2 regions of the Streptomyces sp. NPDC015131 genome follow, and region 2 is predicted to be linked to the other one. Evidence: predicted binding sites of a transcription regulator. Region 2 holds the regulator's gene; the other holds the start of a gene.
What was found. The regulator HspR, encoded in region 2, represses chaperone genes until heat shock. The targets are predictions, from matches to a motif close to TTGAGNNNNNNNNNCTCAA.
Positions count from the first base shown of each region.

Region 1: the regulator HspR is predicted to act here: its motif matches at 1,898-1,916, upstream of lon (endopeptidase La).

Region 1 is NZ_JBIBVB010000003.1:242,847-253,104, reverse strand. It holds gene ACF08D_RS12500 (rhomboid-like protein) at 1-135, shown strand, start outside; gene ACF08D_RS12495 (hypothetical protein) at 338-877, shown strand; gene ACF08D_RS12490 (nucleotidyltransferase) at 1,016-1,813, opposite strand; gene lon (endopeptidase La) at 1,939-4,347, shown strand; gene ACF08D_RS12480 (trypsin-like serine peptidase) at 4,436-5,230, opposite strand; gene ACF08D_RS12475 (helix-turn-helix domain-containing protein) at 5,277-6,272, opposite strand; gene ACF08D_RS12470 (M4 family metallopeptidase) at 6,455-9,241, shown strand; gene ACF08D_RS12465 (MarR family winged helix-turn-helix transcriptional regulator) at 9,370-9,864, shown strand; gene ACF08D_RS12460 (hypothetical protein) at 9,970-10,258, shown strand, end outside.
Region 2 is NZ_JBIBVB010000005.1:221,240-231,497, forward strand. It holds gene clpB (ATP-dependent chaperone ClpB) at 1-1,373, opposite strand, end outside; gene ACF08D_RS21200 (pyridoxamine 5'-phosphate oxidase family protein) at 1,509-1,922, shown strand; gene ACF08D_RS21205 ((2Fe-2S)-binding protein) at 2,066-2,383, opposite strand; gene ACF08D_RS21210 (hypothetical protein) at 2,380-2,667, opposite strand; gene ACF08D_RS21215 (helix-turn-helix transcriptional regulator) at 2,800-3,780, shown strand; gene ACF08D_RS21220 (hypothetical protein) at 3,783-4,280, shown strand; gene ACF08D_RS21225 (DUF4232 domain-containing protein) at 4,277-4,900, opposite strand; gene ACF08D_RS21230 (heat shock protein transcriptional repressor HspR) at 5,098-5,553, opposite strand; gene dnaJ (molecular chaperone DnaJ) at 5,555-6,733, opposite strand; gene grpE (nucleotide exchange factor GrpE) at 6,767-7,462, opposite strand; gene dnaK (molecular chaperone DnaK) at 7,459-9,315, opposite strand; gene ACF08D_RS21250 (sugar transferase) at 9,537-10,258, shown strand, end outside.

The DNA of each region.
Region 1 (10,258 bases), on a different contig from region 2:
TGGGTGTCGGTGATGCTCCTTCAGGACCTGCTCGCCTTCGAGGACCCGCTCACCAATTGGGGCCACCCGCTGGCGCTGCTCGTCGGTGTCGCCTGCGGGCCGCTGCTGCGCCGCCGGACGGTCCGGCGCGGCTGAGGCGGGCGCCGGCCGGTCCGGATTCGGCCATTGGTCTACTACTTCGCGCGCCACGAGGCGGTCTGCGGGGGTTTCTCCACCCCATATAAGGACAAAGCGTGCATATTTGCTCACGCCTTGTTCACCGACGCCGTGGCTGCCGGGTGCCGGCGCCCGTCGAGCGGACCAGTGGATCGAAGGAGACACACGCAGCATGAAGACCATGAGCAGCACCCTGAGGCGACTGGCCGTCCCGGCCCTGGTCGCGGGCCTGGCCCTCCCCGTCGTCCTCGCGTCGCCGGCGACGTCCGCCGAGCCGGGTGCCACGGTGACCCGCTACAGCGGGGTCGTCACCCTCAACGCCCGTACCGGTGTGGAGAACAGGGTCACCTACACCGCCAACGCGGCCCGCGAGCTGGTGGTGCGCGACACCTCCGGCCTGAAGGTCGGCCCCGGCTGCCGCCGCGTCGGGACCGACGGCACCTCCGCCGTCTGCGGCTCGCTCTCCGCCGTCACCCAGGTCCGGGCGATGCTCCGGGACCGCAACGACGTGGTGCGGGTCGGCGTGGCCGAGGCCAGCGTCATCGACGCGGGCAACGGCCGGGACCTCGTCCAGACCGGCGCGGCCAACGACACCATCAACGTCCGTGACGGCGAGGGCGGCGACCGCGTGGAGACCTGCGGTGGCGGCACCAACGACACGTTCTTCGCCGACGCCGCCGACGTCATCCCGATGACCTGCGAGAACCGCTTCTTCGGGTAGGCGTCCCCGGCGCCGGTACGCGCCGAGCCCGCCGCTCCGGCCCGGGAGGGCGCCCGCACAGGGCCGCTCCCGGGCCGGAGCGTTTGCGCAGGGGCCGCGTGCGGCGGGACACGCGCGGGCGCGGGTCAGGGGCGCGGGTCAGGGGCGTGGCGCCTTCACGCCGTGCGCCACCCGGTACTCCTCCGCCAGCCACGGCCCCAGGCCGTCGATCAGCGCGGCCAGCACCGCCCGGTCCGCGTCCCCGGGCCGGCGGCCCACCGCCACGGCCGTACGCATCTGCTCCGCCCGCTCCGGGTGGTACGCGGCGAACACCTCCGCCATCTCCTCCAGCTCGCCCGCCCAGTCCCCGAAGCGCGGCATCACCAGCGTGAAACCGGTCCGCACCAGGTGCCGCCCCACCCCGCGCGCCAGCCGGGCCAGTTCGGCGTCCGTCCCGGCCGCGGCCAGCCGGCGGCGCCAGCGCGGCAGGCGGAGGTGGAGGTCGCCGTTGGTCTCGCGGGCGAGCAGCGAGGTGGGCCGGTACCGGGGCAGCCGCCCGGCGAGATCCTCGCCCAGCAGCGGGGTGCACAGGCAGGCCACGAAGAAGCCCAGGTCGTACCGCTCCCGCTCGCTCAGCAGCGTGGGCACGCCGAACAGGAGCGCGCTCGCCCCGTCGATCACGTCGAAGCGCCCGTCCAGCTCGGCCTCCAGGGCGGCGGCGGCCGCCCGGTCCTCCTCCGCCGGCTCCTCGCACAGCGCGATCAGCAGGTCCAGGTCGGAGACCCCGGGCACCGCGGTGCCGCGCGGAATGCTCCCGTACAGACAGGCGCTGTGCAGACGGCCGGGCGCGAACGCCCCGCCGGTCAGCTCCCGCGCCGCGGCCACCACCGGCGCGAACGCCTCCGGTACGCGGTCGAGCGCACCCTCGCGGGCCAGGGTTCCGTCCTCGTTCGGCATGCGCCCACTGTGCCCCGCCACAGGGCCCGGTGATGATCGCTCAGAGCGAACAGTGCGCGGGGAACACCCGGGCAGTCATGAGCATTGAGTCAGTACAGCTCAACTTGACTGCCGAAGGGGAGATCATGGCTTCGACGTCCTCACCGCTCACCCTGCCCGTGCTGCCGCTCGACGACGAGGTCGTGCTGCCCGGGATGGTGGTGCCGCTGGACCTGTCCGACACCGAGGTGCGCGCCGCCGTGGAGGCCGCCCAGGCCGCCGCGCGGTCCTCGGGGGCGCAGGGCAAGCCCCAGGTGCTGCTGGTGCCGCGCGTCGACGGGACATACGCGGGCACCGGCGTGCTCGGCACCGTCGAGCAGGTCGGGCGGCTCTCCGACGGCGACCCCGGCGCGCTGATCCGGGGCCGCGGCCGGGTGAGGATCGGCGCCGGGACCACCGGGCCCGGTGCCGCGCTCTGGGTCGAGGGGACCGCCGTCGAGGAGTCGGTGCCCGACCCGCTGCCCGGCGCGGTCGCCGAACTGGTCAAGGAGTACAAGGCGCTGGCCACCAGCTGGCTCAAGAAGCGCGGCGCCTGGCAGGTCGTGGACCGGGTCCAGCAGATCGACGGGGTGTCCGCGCTCGCCGACAACAGCGGCTACTCGCCCTTCCTGACGGTGACCCAGAAGGTGGAGCTGCTGGAGACCGAGGACCCGGTCGCCCGGCTGCGGCTCGCCACCGAGCAGCTGCGCGAGCACCTCGCCGAGCAGGACGTCGCCGAGTCCATCGCCAAGGACGTCCAGGAGGGCGTCGACAAGCAGCAGCGGGAGTTCCTGCTGCGCCGCCAGCTCGACGCCGTGCGCAAGGAGCTGCGCGAGCTCAACGGCGAGGGCGAGGGCGAGGAGTCCGACGACTACCGCGCCCGCGTCGAGGCCGCCGATCTCCCGGAGAAGGTGCGCGAGGCCGCGCTCAAGGAGGTCGACAAGCTGGAGCGCTCCAGCGACCAGAACCCGGAGACCGCCTGGATCCGCACCTGGCTCGACACGGTCCTCGACATGCCGTGGAACACCCGCGACGAGGACGGGTACGACATCCGTGCCGCCAAGGAGATCCTCGACGCCGAGCACGCGGGCCTGGAGGACGTCAAGGAGCGCATCACCGAGTACCTCGCGGTGCGCAAGCGGCGCGCCGACCGGGGCCTGGGCGTCGTCGGCGGGCGGCGCGGCGGCGCGGTGCTCGCGCTGGTCGGCCCGCCCGGGGTCGGCAAGACGTCGCTGGGCACCTCGGTCGCCCACGCCATGGGCCGGAAGTTCGTCCGGGTCGCCCTCGGCGGCGTACGCGACGAGGCGGAGATCCGCGGCCACCGGCGGACGTACGTGGGCGCCATGCCGGGCCGCATCGTGCGGGCCATCAAGGAGGCCGGGTCCATGAACCCGGTGGTGCTGCTCGACGAGATCGACAAGGTCGGCTCCGACTTCCGGGGCGACCCGGCGGCGGCGCTGCTGGAGGTCCTCGACCCGGCGCAGAACCACACCTTCCGCGACCACTACCTGGAGGTCGAACTCGACCTGTCCGACGTGGTGTTCCTGGCCACCGCCAACGTCCTGGAGGCCATCCCCGAGGCCCTGCTCGACCGGATGGAGCTGGTGCGCCTCGACGGCTACACCGAGGACGAGAAGGTGGTCATCGCCCGCGACCACCTGGTCCCGCGCCAGCTGGAGCGGGCCGGCCTGGCGGAGGGCGAGGTGACGCTCGACGAGTCGGCGCTGCGCAGGCTCGCCGGCGAGTACACCCGCGAGGCGGGCGTACGGAACCTGGAGCGTTCGGTCGCCCGGCTGCTGCGCAAGGTCGCCGCCCAGAGCGAACTGGGCGAGCGGGAGCTGCCGTTCACCGTCGGCGGCGACGACCTGCGCGCCCTGATCGGCCGGCCCCACCATGTGCCCGAGTCCGCCCAGGACCCGGCCGAGCGCCGCACCTCGGTGCCCGGCGTCGCCACCGGGCTCGCGGTCACCGGCGCGGGCGGCGACGTGCTGTTCGTGGAGGCGTCGCTGGCCGACCCGGAGACCGGCGCGGCGGGGCTGACGCTCACCGGCCAGCTTGGTGACGTGATGAAGGAGTCCGCGCAGATCGCGCTGAGCTTCCTGCGGTCGCACGGCGCCGAGCTGGAGCTGCCCGTCACCGGCCTCAAGGACCGGGGCGTGCACATCCACTTCCCGGCCGGCGCGGTGCCCAAGGACGGCCCCAGCGCGGGCATCACCATGACGACGGCGCTCGCCTCCCTGCTGTCGGGCCGCCTGGTCCGTACGGACGTCGCGATGACCGGCGAGGTGTCGCTGACCGGGCGGGTGCTGCCGATCGGCGGCGTCAAGCAGAAGCTGCTGGCCGCGCACCGGGCGGGGATCACCACGGTGGTCATCCCCAAGCGGAACGAGGCGGACCTGGACGACGTCCCCGCCGAGATCCTCGACGGGCTGGAGGTCCACGCGGTCACCGACGTCCGCCAGGTGCTGGAGCTGGCGCTCGCCCCGGCGACCACGGAGGTCCCGCTGGCCGCCTGACCCCCGCCGCCCCGCCCGCCCGTCCGCCCGTTCCCGCCGCCCGTTCCGATCCGGGACGGGCGGCGGGGCGGGCGGCGGGGCCGCGGCTTCAGCTGCCGGAGGCGCGTACCGCCTCGTCGTACAGCGCCCGGGCCGTGGCGCCGAAGAGGACCGCCGTGGACTCCCGGTCGGTCTCCCCGCCGCTCAGGACGCCGATCAGCCGGCCGCCGGCCAGCCACGGGCTGCCGCTGGTGCCGTCGAAGAAGCCGTCGCACTCCATCACCACGGAGCCGGCCAGGTCCGGGTCCTCGCGGGTGTCCGTGGTGCACGCGACGGGCCCGTCGGACGGGTTGCGGTCCCGGTTGGGGTAGCCGGTCACCGTCACGCGCCGCCGCGGCCCCGACGTCCACTCCGGCCGCGCCGCGCCCACCACGTCCTGCACCGCCCGCCCCCGGGCGTCCGGCTCCACCACCAGGAACGCGACGTCATGGGCGTCCGCGTCGTCCCCGGCCGCCCGCCAGGCGTCGTCCACCCGCACCGCGCGGACCTTCCACGTGCCGTACGGGGCGGGCCGGGCCGCCCGGCCCCGGTACCCGGGCGCGAACGAGAACCCGGTGGCGGCCGAGCCGTCCCCGTACACGCAGTGCGCGGCCGTGGCGACGACGTTGCCGCGCGGGCTGTCGACCACGCTCGCGGTGCACCAGTGGCCGTCCTCGCCGAGGAGCACCCCGACCCACGGCAGCCCGGCGGACGGCACCGCCGACCGCTGCGGCGCCGGGCGCGCCGGGGGCGGCCCGCTCGCCCCGGCGTCCCGGCCGGGGGCGGCCCGGGGCGCGCCCCCGCAGCCGGTGAGGGCCGCCAGGGCGGTGACGACGGCGACGGCCGGCAGTGTCCTCCTGCGCATACCGCCCATCCTCACCCCTCGCCCCGGGGCGCCGCGGGCCGCCCCGTCACCCGTCCAGCCAGCCGCGCGACGACGCCCGCGCCCCCGCCTGGAACCGGGTCCGCGCGCCCAGCGACTCCAGCAGCAGGCTGATCCGCCGCCGGGCGGTGTGCACATGGACGCCCAGCCGGCGGGCTATCGCCTCGTCCTTGTGGCCCGCCGCGAGCAGCTCCAGCAGCTCCCGCTGCGCCCCCGGCAGGCCGCCCCCACCCGGCGCGCCGTCCCCGCCGTCCCCCTCGCCCAGCGGCGCGGCCCGCTCCCACACCGCCTCGAACAGCGGGAGCAGCGCCCCGCACAGCAGCGCGTCCCCGATCACCAGCGCGGCCGCCCGGGGCCCGGCCGCGTCCGCCGGGGGCAGCAGCGTGACGCGCCGGTCCACCGCGACGAGCCGGGCCGGGACGTCCGGGGCGACGCGCAGCAGCAGCCCGCGCCCCACCAGGCCGGTCAGCGCGCGGACCCGCCCGGGGTCGGCGAGCCCGGCCCGGTCCAGCACCGCCCGCACCCGTACGCCCCGGGCCAGCAGCGACTCGACGTCCAGCGCGGTGAAGGGCGGCCGGTCGAGCACCACCACCTCCCGCTCCGCGCCGTCGAGGAGCCGCGCGGCCCGCTCGGCGATGTCCCGGGGGCCGGTCACCACCTCGACGCGGCCCCCCTCGCCGCCGGGCGCGGCGGTGTCCTCCGCCAGCCGGTCCGCCGCCAGCCGCAGCCGGGCCAACTCGGCCGAGCGCAGGTGCAGTTCGGCCTGGCGGCGGTGGATGAGCGTACGGATGGCGGCGGCGGGTGCGGCAGGGTGCGGAAGGGCGTCACGTTCACCGCGAGGGTCGGGCGGCCGGGCGAAACCGTGCTCGACGAGCCGGTCCAGCGCCGCGTCCAGCCGCTCGCGCGGCAGGTCCAGCAGTCGCGCCAACTCGTCCGCCCCGTCCGCCTGTTCCTTCAGCAGCGCCTCATAGGCGCGCTCCTCGGTCCTGCCCAGGCCGAGAGTGGTCAGTTCTCCCTGGATCATGCGTGGGATTCTCACTCCGCCTTCACAGGACACACAAGTGTGCGTGTCCACTTCTCAACGCTCCCGGTCCATTGCCGCACCGCAGCCCCAGCTATTGCATGGCCATGACCACCTGAACGGCTGACCAGCACGTGGGAGGGATACGGACTGTGCGCGAACCCAGCACGCCCGACACGCAATCGGTGAGATCCGGCATACGGGCCACGGCCCGCGCGGCGGCCCTGCTCGCCGCCGCCGGGCTCCTCATCACCGCGGTTCCGGCCTCGGCGGCGACCCCGCCGGCCGCGGAACCGCCCGCCGACGTCATCCCGGGGGCGCGCACCGCGACCCCCGCGCTCGTCGACGGCATCCGGGAGGCGGCGGACGCGAAGGCGAGCCCGGCGGACGCGGCGCGGGGACACCTGGCCGCCAAGGAGAGCCGGTACAAGATCGCCGAACCGGGGCGCGATCTCGCCCCCGTACAGACCCTGAAGCGCGGCACCGAGGAGACCGTACGGCTCCAGCAGAAGCACAAGGGCGTGCCGGTCCTCGGCGGGCAGTACGTGGTGCGCATGGAGCACAAGGGCGGCGAACGGGTCGTCACCGGCACCTCGGGCAAGTACTTCACCGGCCTCACCACCGGCGTGACCCCGGCCGTCTCCGAGGCGACCGCCGTCCGGCGCGCCGTCGCCGCGACCCAGGCGCGGCTCGGCGGGCACCGGCTGGCGCTCACCGACGCGCGGCGCGCCGCCGAGCGCGAGCAGCCGCTGCGCGGCACCGCCGGCGGCCTGGTGGTCGTCCCGCGCGGCGAGGGCGTGCTGACCCACCACATCACCGTGCGCGGCACCCACCCGGCGACCGGCGCCCCCGTGCTCCAGCACGTGTACGTCGACGCCCGGGCCGGGTTCCCGGTGCTCCAGTACAGCGGCATCAAGACGATCGCCCCGGACCAGGACGCCACCGGCACCCCGCCGAAGGCCGCGGCGGACGGCGACCCCGCCCCGCACCCCGGCACCACCGGCAGCGGCACCCTCCTCGACGGCACCACGGTCGACCTGGGGGTGCGCAAGGCGGCCGACGACCGGTACGTGCTGGCCGACCACGCCCGGATGGCCGCGAGCAGCAAGAACGCCCTCACCACCTGGGACGCCCGCGACAAGGACGTCTACGAGGTGCTCGGCGGCTGGCCCGCCGGCCTGAAGGAGTTCTCCTCGCCGACCGCCCGGTTCGGCCAGGACGCCACCGACTCCGGCGCCGTCGACGCCCACTGGGCGGCCGGCCAGGTCTACGACTACTACAAGGAGCGCCACGGCCGGGACGGCCTCGACGGCCGCGGCTCGGCGGTGAACTCCCTGGTCGGCGTCACCCAGTTCGGCATGCCGTACGTCAACGCCTTCTGGGACGGCACCAAGATGGTGTACGGCTCCGGCGACTCCGACTACAAGCCGCTCTCGGCCGACCTCGACGTCGTCGGCCACGAGATGACGCACGGCGTCGTCGAGAACAGCGCCAACCTGGTGTACGCGGGCCAGTCCGGCGCCCTCAACGAGGCCGTCGCCGACTACTTCGGCAACGCCATCGACGTCACCGAGTCCGGCATCGCGATGGACCACCCGGACGCGGGCCTGATCGGCGAGGACCTCTGCCGCACCTCGGCGCCCCGCGTCTGCGCGCTGCGCGACCTCAACGACGGCGCCACCACCTCCCGGAGCTTCCTCGGCGCCACCTTCGCCACCGACAACGGCGGCGTCCACCTCAACTCCACCATCTTCTCCGGCGCCCTGTGGGACATGCGCCAGGACCTCGGAGCCGAGACGGCCGACCGGATCGTCTACAAGGCGCTGACCGAGTACATGACCCCGCTGGACGGCTTCACCGACGGCCGCAACGCGGTCCTCGCCGCGGCGAAGGACCTGGGCGTCACCGGGCAGCGGCTCGCCACCGTCAAGCGCTCCTTCAACGCCCACGGCGTGGTCCCCGGCTGGGAGCAGGCCCTCGGCGTCGACTCCGACGAGCTGTTCGGGAAGCTGAACGTGACCGGCACCTCGGTGCAGGCGGGCGGCGGCTGGTGGACGGCCGCCAAGTCCAACGACGACGGCACCGAGCCGTACTCCGTCTACGCCGGCCGCGCGGACGGCAAGGGCGCCCCCAAGCTCATCAGCCCCAACGACGGCCGCTACCACGTCAACCCGGCCACCGACGGCAAGACCGTCGTCTGGGCGGCCTACGGGCCGGCCAGCGTGGACGTGCTGTCCCGGCCGCTCGCGGGCGGGCCCATCAAGAAGCTGCACTCGTCCACCAGTGACGACGTCGCCGGGCTGCGCGTCGAGAACGGCGTCACCGTCTTCGAGACGCTCGGCTTCTTCACCCGCCACGTCGTCCACCTGCGCCCGGGCGACACCGCGCCCACCTACGTGGACGGCAACAGCGACGAGGTCCTCACCGCGCTCCCGTCCATCGCCCACGGCAGGATCGCCTACGCCAAGCTCTACCCGGAGGGCGGCGACTACCGGCTCGGAGTGGAGATCCTCGACCTGAAGACCGGGAAGAAGACCCTGACCGAGCGGCTCGACGAGCCGCAGACCCTCGGGCAGACCGGCATCAACGGCAGCCACGTCTTCTGGCTCACCGAGCAGGACGCCACCGACGACGGCCAGATGGGCATCCGCCGCGCCAACCTCGACGGCACCGGCGCGTACGACATCAGCCCCGAGCACAAGCCGGGCGCGCTGATCGCCTCCGACCTGACCGTCTCGGAGACCGCCGTCACGGTCAACGCGACCCTGCCGGACACCGCGTACCGCAACGAGACGCTGCCGAAGAACTGGCAGTTCACCACCGACGGCTCCCGCCAGGAGCGGGTCTCCTGCAACCGCGGCGAGCAGCTCTCCCCGGCGGCCGTCTCGGGCACCCAGGTCGTCTGGATCGACGGCACCACGGGCTGGACGAACCTCGTCACCCGCACCCGCCCCGCCGGCCGCTGCGCCTGACACCCCTCGCGGCACCAGCCCCCCGGCGCCCCGGCGCCGGGGGGCTCCACGCGGCGCGGCCGGCCGCGCCCGTCACGTGCGAAATACTGGACCCGCCGAGCCGGGACACGCGTACGAGGGGTGCTGAGGTGCAGGAAAGCCGTACGGGCGGTGACGCGCCGACCGACGAGGGCCGGGGCGGAGACCCGGCCGGGGACCACGAGTTCCTCGCCCTGGAACGGGAACTGGCGGTCTTCCTGCGCCGCGCCCGCGCCTCGTCCGGGGAGATGGCCCGCCAGGTCCACCCCGAGCTGGAGCCCGCCGCCTACGGCCTGCTCGTCCGCCTGGAGGAGGCCGGCACCCAGCGCGCCACCGAACTGGCCGGGTACTTCGGCGTCGGCAAGGCCACCATGAGCCGCCAGCTGCGCGCCCTGGAGGACCTCGGACTGGTGGCCCGCGCCCCCGACCCCGCGGACGGGCGTGCCTCCCTGGTGCGGCTCACCGACGAGGGCCGCGGCCGGTTCCGGCGGGTGCGCGACGCCCGCCGCGCCCGCTATGTGCGCAAGATGGCCGGCTGGGACCGCGCCGAAGTGGCCGAGCTGGCCCGGCTGCTGCACCGGCTCAACACCTCCGACGAGGGCTGACACCGCGCGCGGGCGGGCTCTTTGCGTGGCCCACAGGAGTTCTTTGCGAACTCCACAACGGCCCGCCGGTGGCCGGAAGTGCCCCTTCCCCTTCATCATCGACCGATGATCAAAAACGCACTCGGCGCCGTCCTCGCGGGCGCCGCCCTCCTCGCCACAGCCACCCCCGCCGCCCCGGGCGCCGCCCCGGAGGCGCGGTGGGAGCGGGTGGGCGACGGCATCACCTCCGGCATCAGCGGCCTCGCCGTCGCCGGGGTCCGCCACGGGACGGCCGACCTGCTCGCCGTACGCGACAACAAGAAGCCCGGCGAGAACCGGCTGGTGGCCCTGCGCCACCGGCCCGGCGACCGCACCTGGCAGCGGCCGGTGGCCTGGGCCGGGGCGCAGCCGGTGG
Region 2 (10,258 bases):
CGCAGCTCCTCCTCCTTGTCGGCGAGGTCGCGGCGCAGCTTCTCCAGCCGCTGCACGGAGGCGGGGTCGGACTCGTTCTTGAGCGCCAGCTCCTCCATGCGGAGGCGGTCCACGGCCCGCTGCAGCTCGTCGATCTCGACGGGCGAGGAGTCGATCTCCATCCGGAGCCGGGACGCGGCCTCGTCGACGAGGTCGATGGCCTTGTCGGGCAGGAAGCGGGAGGTGATGTAGCGGTCGGAGAGGGTGGCGGCGGCGACCAGCGCGGAGTCGGCGATCTGGACCTTGTGGTGGGCCTCGTACCGGCCCTTGAGGCCGCGCAGGATCGCGATGGTGTCCTCGACGGTGGGCTCGGCGACCAGGACCTGCTGGAAGCGGCGCTCCAGGGCCGGGTCCTTCTCGATGCGCTCGCGGTACTCGTCGAGGGTGGTCGCGCCGACCATGCGCAGCTCGCCGCGGGCCAGCATCGGCTTGAGCATGTTGCCCGCGTCCATGGCGGAGTCGCCGCCGGCGCCCGCGCCGACGACGGTGTGCAGCTCGTCGATGAAGGTGATGATCTGCCCGTCGCTCTCCTTGATCTCGGACAGGACGGTCTTCAGGCGCTCCTCGAACTCGCCCCGGTACTTGGCGCCGGCGACCATCGCGCCGAGGTCGAGGGCGACCAGCCGCTTGTTCTTCAGGCTCTCGGGGACGTCGCCCTTGACGATGCGCTGGGCGAGGCCCTCCACCACGGCGGTCTTGCCGACGCCCGGCTCGCCGATGAGCACCGGGTTGTTCTTGGTCCGCCGGGAGAGGACCTGCACGACGCGGCGGATCTCCTGGTCGCGGCCGATGACCGGGTCGAGCTTGCCGTCCCGGGCGGCGGCGGTGAAGTCGGTGCCGAACTTCTCCAGCGCCTTGTACTGCCCCTCGGGGTCGGGCGTGGTCACGCGGCGGCCTCCCCTGGCCTTCTCGAACGCGTCCAGCAGCTTCTTCGCGGTGGCGCCCTGCTTCTCCAGCACCTCACCGGCCCGGCCGCCCTTGGCGGCGATGCCGATGAGCAGGTGCTCGGTCGAGAGGTACTCGTCGCCCAGCTCCTCGGCCCGCCGCGAGGCGTCGGCGATGACCGCGAGCAGCTCGCGGTTGGGCTGGGGCGGGGCGACGGTGGAGCCGGCGACGCTGGGCAGCGCGGCCAGGACGCCCTCGGCCGCGGAGCGCACGGCCGCCTGGTCGGCGTCGACGGCGGCCAGCAGGTCCACGATGTTCTCGTTGTCCTGGCCCGACAGCAGGGCGAGCAGCAGGTGGGCGGGGGTCAGGTCCGGATGTCCTCCGGACACGGCACGGCTGCTGGCGGCGTTCAGCGCGTCCCGGCTCTTGTTGGTCAGCTCGGCGTCCACGTGCGGTCTCTCCTCCTCGGTGCAGCGAGTCGTTACGGCTATGACTCAACGGCTATGACTCCCACAACGTACGTAAAGTTGAGTCTATTCCACTCAAGGTGGTCCGGGACACCCGCCGGCGGTAGGTTCGCGCGCATGGCCATCGACCCGCGCGACCCCGGCGACGCGTACCTCGGCTTCTGGCGCGAGTACCACATGTGCACCCTGACCACGCACCGGCCGGACGGCACTCCGCACGTGGTGCCGGTCGGCGTGACGTACGACCCGGAGGGCGGCGAGCGGGGCCTCGCCCGGGTGATCACCAACCGGCACAGCCGGAAGGCCGCCCATGTCCTGGCGGCGGGCCCCGAGGGGGCGCGGGTGGCGGTGTGCCAGGTGGACCGGGGCCGCTGGGCCACACTGGAGGGCGTCGCGCGCGTCCGTACGGAGCCGGAGGCCGTCGCGGACGCCGTCGAGCGGTACGCGGCCCGCTACCGGCGGGTGCCGTCGCCCAACCCGGACCGGGTCGTGATCGAGATCGCCCTCACCCGGGCGATGGGGCGGGCCTGACGCCCGCCTCGTTCGTACGTCCGTACGCGCACAGCACAGCTTCCCGTACGCGCACAGCACAGCGGCGCCATCGTGTTCAGGTCCACGATGGCGCCGCTGTGTGGGGGAAGCACCTGAGCGATTTACAACGACGGGGGAACCGCTCAGGCGCTGCGGGGGGTGGCGGTGGTGGTCTCCGGCTCGACGAGCTGGTGGTCACGCTGGTCGAGGTTGACGAAAATCATGCCGTACCGGATGGCGCAACGGACGGGCTGCGGGGCGCCGCGGGGCCGTCGCAGACACCGGTAGGCTCGGATGTCCTCGTCTTCTCCGCGCGTGATGACGATCGGCTCACCGAAGAGGGTGACCATCAACGAATCGCCACGATGCGGCACAGCCGTGACGAGGTCGATGAAATGCCACCCGGAACGGTAGGCGGACGCCATCTCGCGCCGGAAGCGCGAGTCGTCGGGAACGTTCATGCGCCGACGACGGTCCAGGCGGGGTCGATCGCCGCCGCGGACACGGGCACGGACGTGATGGTCCAGCCGGGGTCCTGCGCGGCCGTACCCGACCTGACGGGTACCGCGGTCCAGGAGGGGTCGTTCACGGTCGGGCCCGCCGCGGTCCAGCCCGGGTCCTGCGTCGTGGTGCCGACGCCGGGAGCCGCCTGCGAGTCCTGACCCTCGGCCGCCCCCATAACCCCGACCGCGCCCGCAGCGACGACCGCACCGGCCACCACTGCGCGTATGAGTCTCTTCGTCATCACCGAGCAACCTCACTTGAAGGCAACGTCTCTTTCCAACCCCCGCGGCTACGACGATTGCTCACTCTCCACGCTTCCACCACCTACGGCAGGCATCATGTTCCTGAGATGCAGGAGCCTGGGGGTGTACAGATGAGCGTAAAACCGGACAAGCCCGGCCACCCCCATAGCCATTCGGAGCTGTGCCAGGAGGGGTCCGAGCTCTACGCCAACGCCTTGCGCAGCGGACGAATACCCCGGTCAGAGGCGGATGAGGTGCCCTGCCTGCTCGATCTCTCGCTGCTGCACCCCGACCCCGACGACGCCCAGTGGCTCCGCCCGGTTCCGCCGTCCTCCGCGCTGGCCCAGCTGCTCCAGCCCATCGAGCGCGAGATCCTGGAGCGTAGACGGCTCACCGTCGAACTGTCCGACGCGTTCGAGCCATTCATGGCCATCAGCGCCCAGAACGCGCCCACCACCCACGCCATCACCGTGCTGGAGGGCCTGAGCCGGATCAACGCCACCCTGGACCGCGTGGTGGCCGGCTGCGAGAAGGAGCTGCTCACCGTCCAGCCCGGCGGCGGCCGCCCCGCGCACGGCCTGAGCGAGGCGCTGCGCCGCGTACGGCCCCTGCTGGGGCGGGGCATCCGGATGCGGACGCTGTACCAGCACACCGCCCGGCACACCGAACTGACGCTCACCTATCTGGAACACGTGGGGCCCGAGGTGCAGGTGCGCACCCTGGAGCAGATCATCGACCGGCTGATCATCGTGGACCGCGAGGTCGCCTTCGTCCCCGCGCGCAGCGACCGCCAGGTCGCCCTGGAGCTGCGCCACCCGGGCCTGGTCGCCTACCTCGCCGGGGTGTTCGACCAGTTCTGGCAGCTCGCCGTCCCCATCAACGAGGAGATCCCCTACGACCTGAAGTCCGACGGCATCAGCGGCGTCCAGCGCTCCATCGCCAAACTCCTCGTCGAGGGCCACGTCGACGAGGCCATCGCCCGCCGCCTCGGCATGAACGTCCGCACCTGCCGCGCCCACATCGCCAAGCTCGCCGCCGTCCTCGGCAGCGGCAGCCGCGCCCAACTCGGCTACCTCATCGCCCAGTCCAAGATCCTGGAGCAGGACCACTGACCGTGCACGACCAGCACCCCACCCCCGCCCTCGCCCCCGTCGTGGAGCTGCCGGCCGCCACCGGCCCGGTCGACGTGACCGGCCCCGGCCTCCCGCACGTCCGCATCGCCCGGACCGCCGGCACGGAGGCCGACCCGCTCGTCCCGATCGGCACCCGCGACCCGGCCCTGCTGACGCTCACCGTCGACGGCCGCCCCCAGCGGCTCACCCCCGCCAAGGGGCGGCTGTCCCGGCGCTCGTACCGCGTCGACGCCCGGGTCGACGGCACCCGCTACCGGCTGGTGCCCTGCTCGTACGGCGAGAGCCGGCTGCTCCGCGACGGCCGCAGGCTCGGCGAGCTGGAGTCCTCCGGCGACGGCCGGGTGAGCGCCGAGTGGCGCGAGGGCGCCCGGGTGTCGCCCCAGGACGCCGCCGTCGGCACCGCACTCGCGGCGGCCTTCGGCACGGGCGCCCAGCCGCTGTGGGAGTCGCTGCTGGACGTGGTGACGGAGTTGTTCTAGCGGTCCGGCGCCGGGCGCCAGGGGGTCAGCTCCACGCGGCCGGTGTTGCCCAGGTCCAGCGGGCCGCCGTCCTGCGGGGCGGCCGTCTGGGCGGCGGCGCCGGGCGCGGGGGTGATCCGGACGTACGCGCCCTCGGTCGCCACCACGTCGGTGCGGGTCACCGTGTTGCGCCAGACCACCGACGCCGTGGCCTTCGTGCCGGGCACCAGGGTGAACGTCGACGGCTTGGTCGTGCTGTCCACGCTGGAGCCGCGCACCACGGCGACGTCCAGCCTGGCGCGCCGCTCGTCGAGCACCTCCAGCACCGGGTACCCGCTCACCTCGAACGGCTTCGTCCCGCAATTCTCCAGGGTCAGGCCCATCGCCCGCAGCCCCATGGCCGCCTCGGTCATGCCGGTGCCGACCCGCACCCCGGAGGCGGGGCAGGGCGCGTCCCCGGCGGGGGTCTCGCCGGGCGCGCCCTGCGGCGGCGCGGGGGCCGGGGCCGGGGCGGAGGCCACCGGGCGGGGCAGCGGCGCGTCGCCCGTCTCGTCGTCGCAGCCCACCGCGAGCGCGGCCAGCGCCACCAGCACCGCGCCGGAGCGCCACCGGGCGCCCGAGGTCCCCCGAGTCGTCAGCATCCCGGGATCATCGCACGCCGGTACGGGAGGGCGGAGGCCGCGGCCCGTCCGGGCGGCCCCGCCCGGGGGCGGCGCCCTGCGGAGGCGCGGTGCCCGGGGGCGGCTACCTACCGGGGCGGCGACCTACCGGGGCGGCGCGGCCGGGCGCGTACGCCGAGAGGCCCCCTCCGCCGGGCGGAAGGGGCCTCTCGGACCGCTCAGGTGTGCTCGCCGCGCTTCTTGGGCGGGCGCCACACCACCAGCGCGCTCGCCTGCTGGACCTCCTGGTACGGCACCAGGTCGCGCCGGTACGAGGCGTGCACCTGGGCCTCGCGCTGGCGCATCGCCGCCGCCGCGCCCTCGACCGCCGACGACAGCTCGGCGATCCGGGACTGGAGGGCGGCGACCTGGTTCTCCAGCTCGATGATCCGCTTGATGCCCGCCAGGTTGATGCCCTCGTCCTGGGACAACTGCTGCACCTGCCGGAGCAGTTCGATGTCCCGGGCCGAGTAGCGCCGGCCGCGACCCGCCGTGCGGTCCGGCGAGACCAGGCCCAGCCGGTCGTACTGACGCAGCGTCTGCGGGTGCAGCCCGCTCAGCTGGGCGGCGACCGAGATGACGTACACCGGTGTCTCGTCGGTCAGCTCGTACGGATTGCGGCGGCGTCCGTCCATCTCAAGCCCCCTTCGCGGCCTGGAACAGCTCGGCCCGCGGGTCCTCGCCCGCCGTGGCCTCCCGGTACGTTTCGAGCGCCTCGCGCGCCTTGTCGCCCAGGTCCACGGGCACGGCGACCTCGACGGTGACCAGCAGGTCGCCGCGGGTGCCGTCCTTGCGGACCGCGCCCTTGCCGCGGGCGCGCATCGTCCGGCCGTTGGGCGTGCCGGCCGGGATCTTCAGGGTGACCGGGGGCCCGCCGAGGGTGGGCACCTTGATCTCGCCGCCGAGCGCCGCCTCGTCGAAGGTGACGGGCACCGTGACGGTGAGGTTGTCGCCCTTGCGGCCGAAGACCGGGTGGGTGTCGACATGGACCACCACGTACAGGTCGCCGGCCGGTCCGCCCCGCTCGCCGGGCGCGCCCTTGCCGCGCAGCCGGATGCGCTGCCCGTCGGAGACGCCCGCCGGGATGCGGACCTGCATGGTGCGGGACGACTTGGCGCGCCCGCTGCCGTGGCAGACGTCGCACGGGTCCTGGGCGATCAGCCCGCGGCCCTTGCAGTCCACGCACGGGTCGGTCAGCGAGAAGGAGCCGCTGCCGCCGCGCGAGACCTGCCCGGTGCCGACGCAGGTCGGGCACACCCGGGGCGTGCCGTTCTTGTCGCCGGTGCCCGAACACGCCTTGCAGGGCTGCTGGCTGGACATCCGCAGCGGGACCGTGGCCCCGTCGACCGCCTCGGTGAAGCTGAGCGTCACCTCGGACTCGACGTCCTGCCCCCGGCGCGGCTGCGTGCGGGTGCCCGCGCCGCCCCGGTTGAACAGGCCGCCGAAGACGTCCCCGAGTCCGCCGCCGAAGCCGCCGGCGCCGCCCGCCCCGCCCTGGGCGCCGCCGAAGAGGTCGCCCAGGTCGAAGTTGAACGTGCCGCCGGCTCCGCCGCCCGGACCGGCGCGGAAGCCACCGTTGCCGAAGAGGGCGCGGGCGTCGTCGTACTCCTTGCGCTTCTTGGGGTCGCCGAGGATGTCGTTCGCCTCGGAGATCTCCTTGAAGCGCGCCTCCGCGCTCGCGTCACCCTTGTTGGCGTCCGGGTGGAACTCGCGGGCGAGCTTCCGGTACGCCTTCTTGATCTCGGCCTCGGTGGCGTCCTTGGGGACGCCGAGAACCTTGTAGTAGTCCTTCTCCACGAAGTCCTTCGTGCTCATCGACGTCCCTCCTCCCGTTCACCGGTCACCGCGTCAGCCCTCCTCGGGGCCACCGCTCTCCTCGTCGGCCGCCTTCTGCTGCTCCTCCTGGTCCTGGGGCGCGCCGCCGGCCTGGGCGGCCGGCGCGGCCCCGGGCTGGGGCTCGGCCACCGCGACGCGGGCGGGCCTGATGGTCCGCTCGCCGATGCGGTACCCCGGCTGGAGGATCGCGACGCAGGTCGTCTCGGTGACGTCCGGCGCGTAGCTGTGCATCAGGGCCTCGTGGATCGTCGGGTCGAAGGGCTCGCCCTCCTTGCCGAACTGCTGGAGGCCCATCTTGGCGGCGACCGTCTCCAGCGATTCGGCCACCGACTTGAAGCCGCCCACCAGCTCGCCGTGCTCACGGGCGCGGCCGATGTCGTCGAGCACCGGCAGGAGCTCGGTCAGGAGGTTCGCGACGGCGATCTCCTTGACCGTGACCCGGTCGCGCTCGACCCGGCGGCGGTAGTTCTGGTACTCGGCCTGGAGCCGCTGGAGGTCCGCGGTGCGCTCGCCGAGCGCGGTGCGGGTCTGGTCCAGCTGGGCCGTCAGGCCGGCGGTCTGTGCGGTCGCGTCCCCTGCCGGGGCCGCCGGGCCCTCCTCCGCGGTGTTCGCGGAAGGAGTGGCTCCGGCGGGCTCGGCGGCGTCGTCGGGCGTGGCGCCGGAGGGGACGTCGGGCTTCTCCTCGAAGCCCGGGGTCTCCTCCGTCATGCGGCCCCCTTCGGCTTCTCGTCGTCGACGATCTCGGCGTCGACCACGTCGTCGTCGGCGGCGGCACCCTGGCCCGCGGCGCCCGGGGCCTCGCCGGCACCGGCGGCGCCGCCCGCGGCCTGCGCGTCCGCGTACATGGCCTGGCCGAGCTTCTGCGAGACGGCCGCGACCTTCTCGGTGGCCGTGCGGATCTCGGCGGTGTCCTCGCCCTTCAGCTTCTCCTTGAGCTCGCCCACCGCCGTCTCGACCTCGGTCTTGACGTCACCGGGGACCTTGTCCTCGTTGTCCTTGAGGAACTTCTCGGTCTGGTAGACGAGCTGCTCGCCCTGGTTGCGGGTCTCGGCGGCCTCGCGGCGCTTGTGGTCCTCCTCCGCGTACCGCTCGGCCTCCTCACGCATCCGGTCGACCTCGTCCTTCGGCAGCGAGGAGCCGCCGGTGACGGTCATCTTCTGCTCCTTGCCCGTGCCCAGGTCCTTGGCGGTCACGTGCATGATGCCGTTGGCGTCGATGTCGAAGGAGACCTCGATCTGCGGGACGCCGCGCGGGGCCGGCGGGAGGCCGGTCAGCTCGAACATCCCGAGCTTCTTGTTGTACGCCGCGATCTCGCGCTCGCCCTGGTACACCTGGATCTGCACCGACGGCTGGTTGTCCTCGGCCGTGGTGAAGATCTCGGAGCGCTTCGTGGGGATCGTGGTGTTGCGCTCGATCAGCTTGGTCATGATGCCGCCCTTGGTCTCGATGCCGAGGGACAGCGGGGTGACGTCGAGCAGCAGGACGTCCTTGACCTCGCCCTTGAGGACACCGGCCTGGAGCGAGGCGCCGATGGCGACGACCTCGTCCGGGTTCACACCCTTGTTGGCCTCCTTGCCGCCGGTCAGCTCCTTGACGAGCTCGGCGACGGCGGGCATACGGGTGGAGCCACCGACGAGGACGACGTGGTCGATCTCGGAGAGCTGGATGCCCGCGTCCTTGATCACGTTGTGGAACGGGGTCTTGCAGCGCTCCAGCAGGTCCGCGGTCAGCTGCTGGAACTGGGCGCGGGTGAGCTTCTCGTCCAGGTGCAGCGGGCCCTCGGCGGACGCCGTGATGTAGGGCAGGTTGATCGAGGTCTCGGTGGACGAGGACAGCTCGATCTTGGCCTTCTCGGCGGCCTCGCGGAGGCGCTGGAGGGCCATCTTGTCCTTGGACAGGTCCACGCCGTGGCCGGACTGGAACTGCTTGACCAGGTAGTCGACGACGCGCTGGTCCCAGTCGTCACCACCGAGGTGGTTGTCGCCGTTGGTGGCCTTCACCTCGACGACGCCGTCGCCGATCTCCAGCAGCGAGACGTCGAAGGTGCCGCCACCGAGGTCGAAGACCAGGATGGTCTGGTCGTCCTTGTCCAGGCCGTACGCGAGAGCGGCGGCCGTCGGCTCGTTGACGATGCGCAGGACGTTGAGGCCCGCGATCTCACCGGCCTCCTTGGTGGCCTGGCGCTCCGAGTCGTTGAAGTACGCCGGGACGGTGATGACCGCGTCGGTCACCTTCTCGCCCAGGTAGGACTCGGCGTCGCGCTTCAGCTTCTGGAGGATGAAGGCGCTGATCTGCTGCGGGTTGAAGTTCTTCCCGTCGAGCTCGATCTTCCAGTCCGTGCCCATGTGGCGCTTGACGGAGCGGATGGTCCTGTCGACGTTGGTGACCGCCTGGCGCTTGGCCACCTCGCCGACGAGCACCTCGCCGTTCTTGGCGAAGGCGACGACGGACGGCGTGGTCCTGGCGCCCTCGGCGTTGGTGATGACGGTGGGCTCGCCGCCTTCCAGAACGCTGACGACGGAGTTAGTCGTGCCCAGGTCGATGCCGACCGCACGTGCCATTTCGATTCCTCCAGCTGACTTGAGTGGAACAGGCTCAAGGATGCACGACAGCCCGACATGAGTCAACAGACTTGAGTCGGCGGGGCTCAACTTCACTGGTGGGCCGCCTGTCAGGCGCCGCCCGGCCTCCCGGCCGTCCCTGGGCCACGACCCGCCGCATACCCACGAAGCACTACCGACTCACACACACCCGTGCGATCGTTTGAAGAACGTGCCAAAAGGTGCGAAAAGCCGCATTCATCGGCACCGGCCGCGAACTCGTCAGGTGGATGCCCATGCGCCCCTCCCCCCGCTCCCGCTCCCCACACCTCCGTCTGCCGCGCGTGCGGCTGCCCCAGGTCCGGCTGCCGCGCCTGGGCCTGCCCCGCGCGGGACGCCCGTCACGTACGGGACACCCGCCGCGCGCGGGGCGCCCGCCGCTCGTGGGGCGCCCGCCGCTGGTGGGGCGGGTCCGCTCCCCGCATCCGCAGCGGGTGCTGGACGTCGCCCTGGGGTCGGTCCTGCTGGCCCTGGCCGCCCCGCTGCTGCTCGCGGCCACCGCCGTCACGGCCCTGAGACGGCCGCCCGGCGGAGTGTTCGTCCGCGAGACGTGCGGCGGCCTGGGCGGGCGGCCCTTCACGCTGCGCCACCTGCCCGTCCGCCGCTTCCGGCTGGACGTGCTCTCCCGGCTGCCGCACGTCCTGCGCGGCGAGATGGCGCTCGTGGGCCCCGCGCCCCTCCCGGCCGGCGACCCGGCGGGGGCCGCCCCCTGGCGCCGGAGCGTCAGACCGGGCCTGACCGGCCTGGCCCAGACCCGGCGCGGCTCCACCCTGCCGTGGGACGAGCCGCTGCTCCTGGACCAGCACTACGTCGAGCACCAGTGGCTCGGGCTGGACCTCGCGCTGCTGCTGCGCAGCGTACGGACCGTGTCGGGTCAGGCTCACCTCAGCGACGCAGATCACCG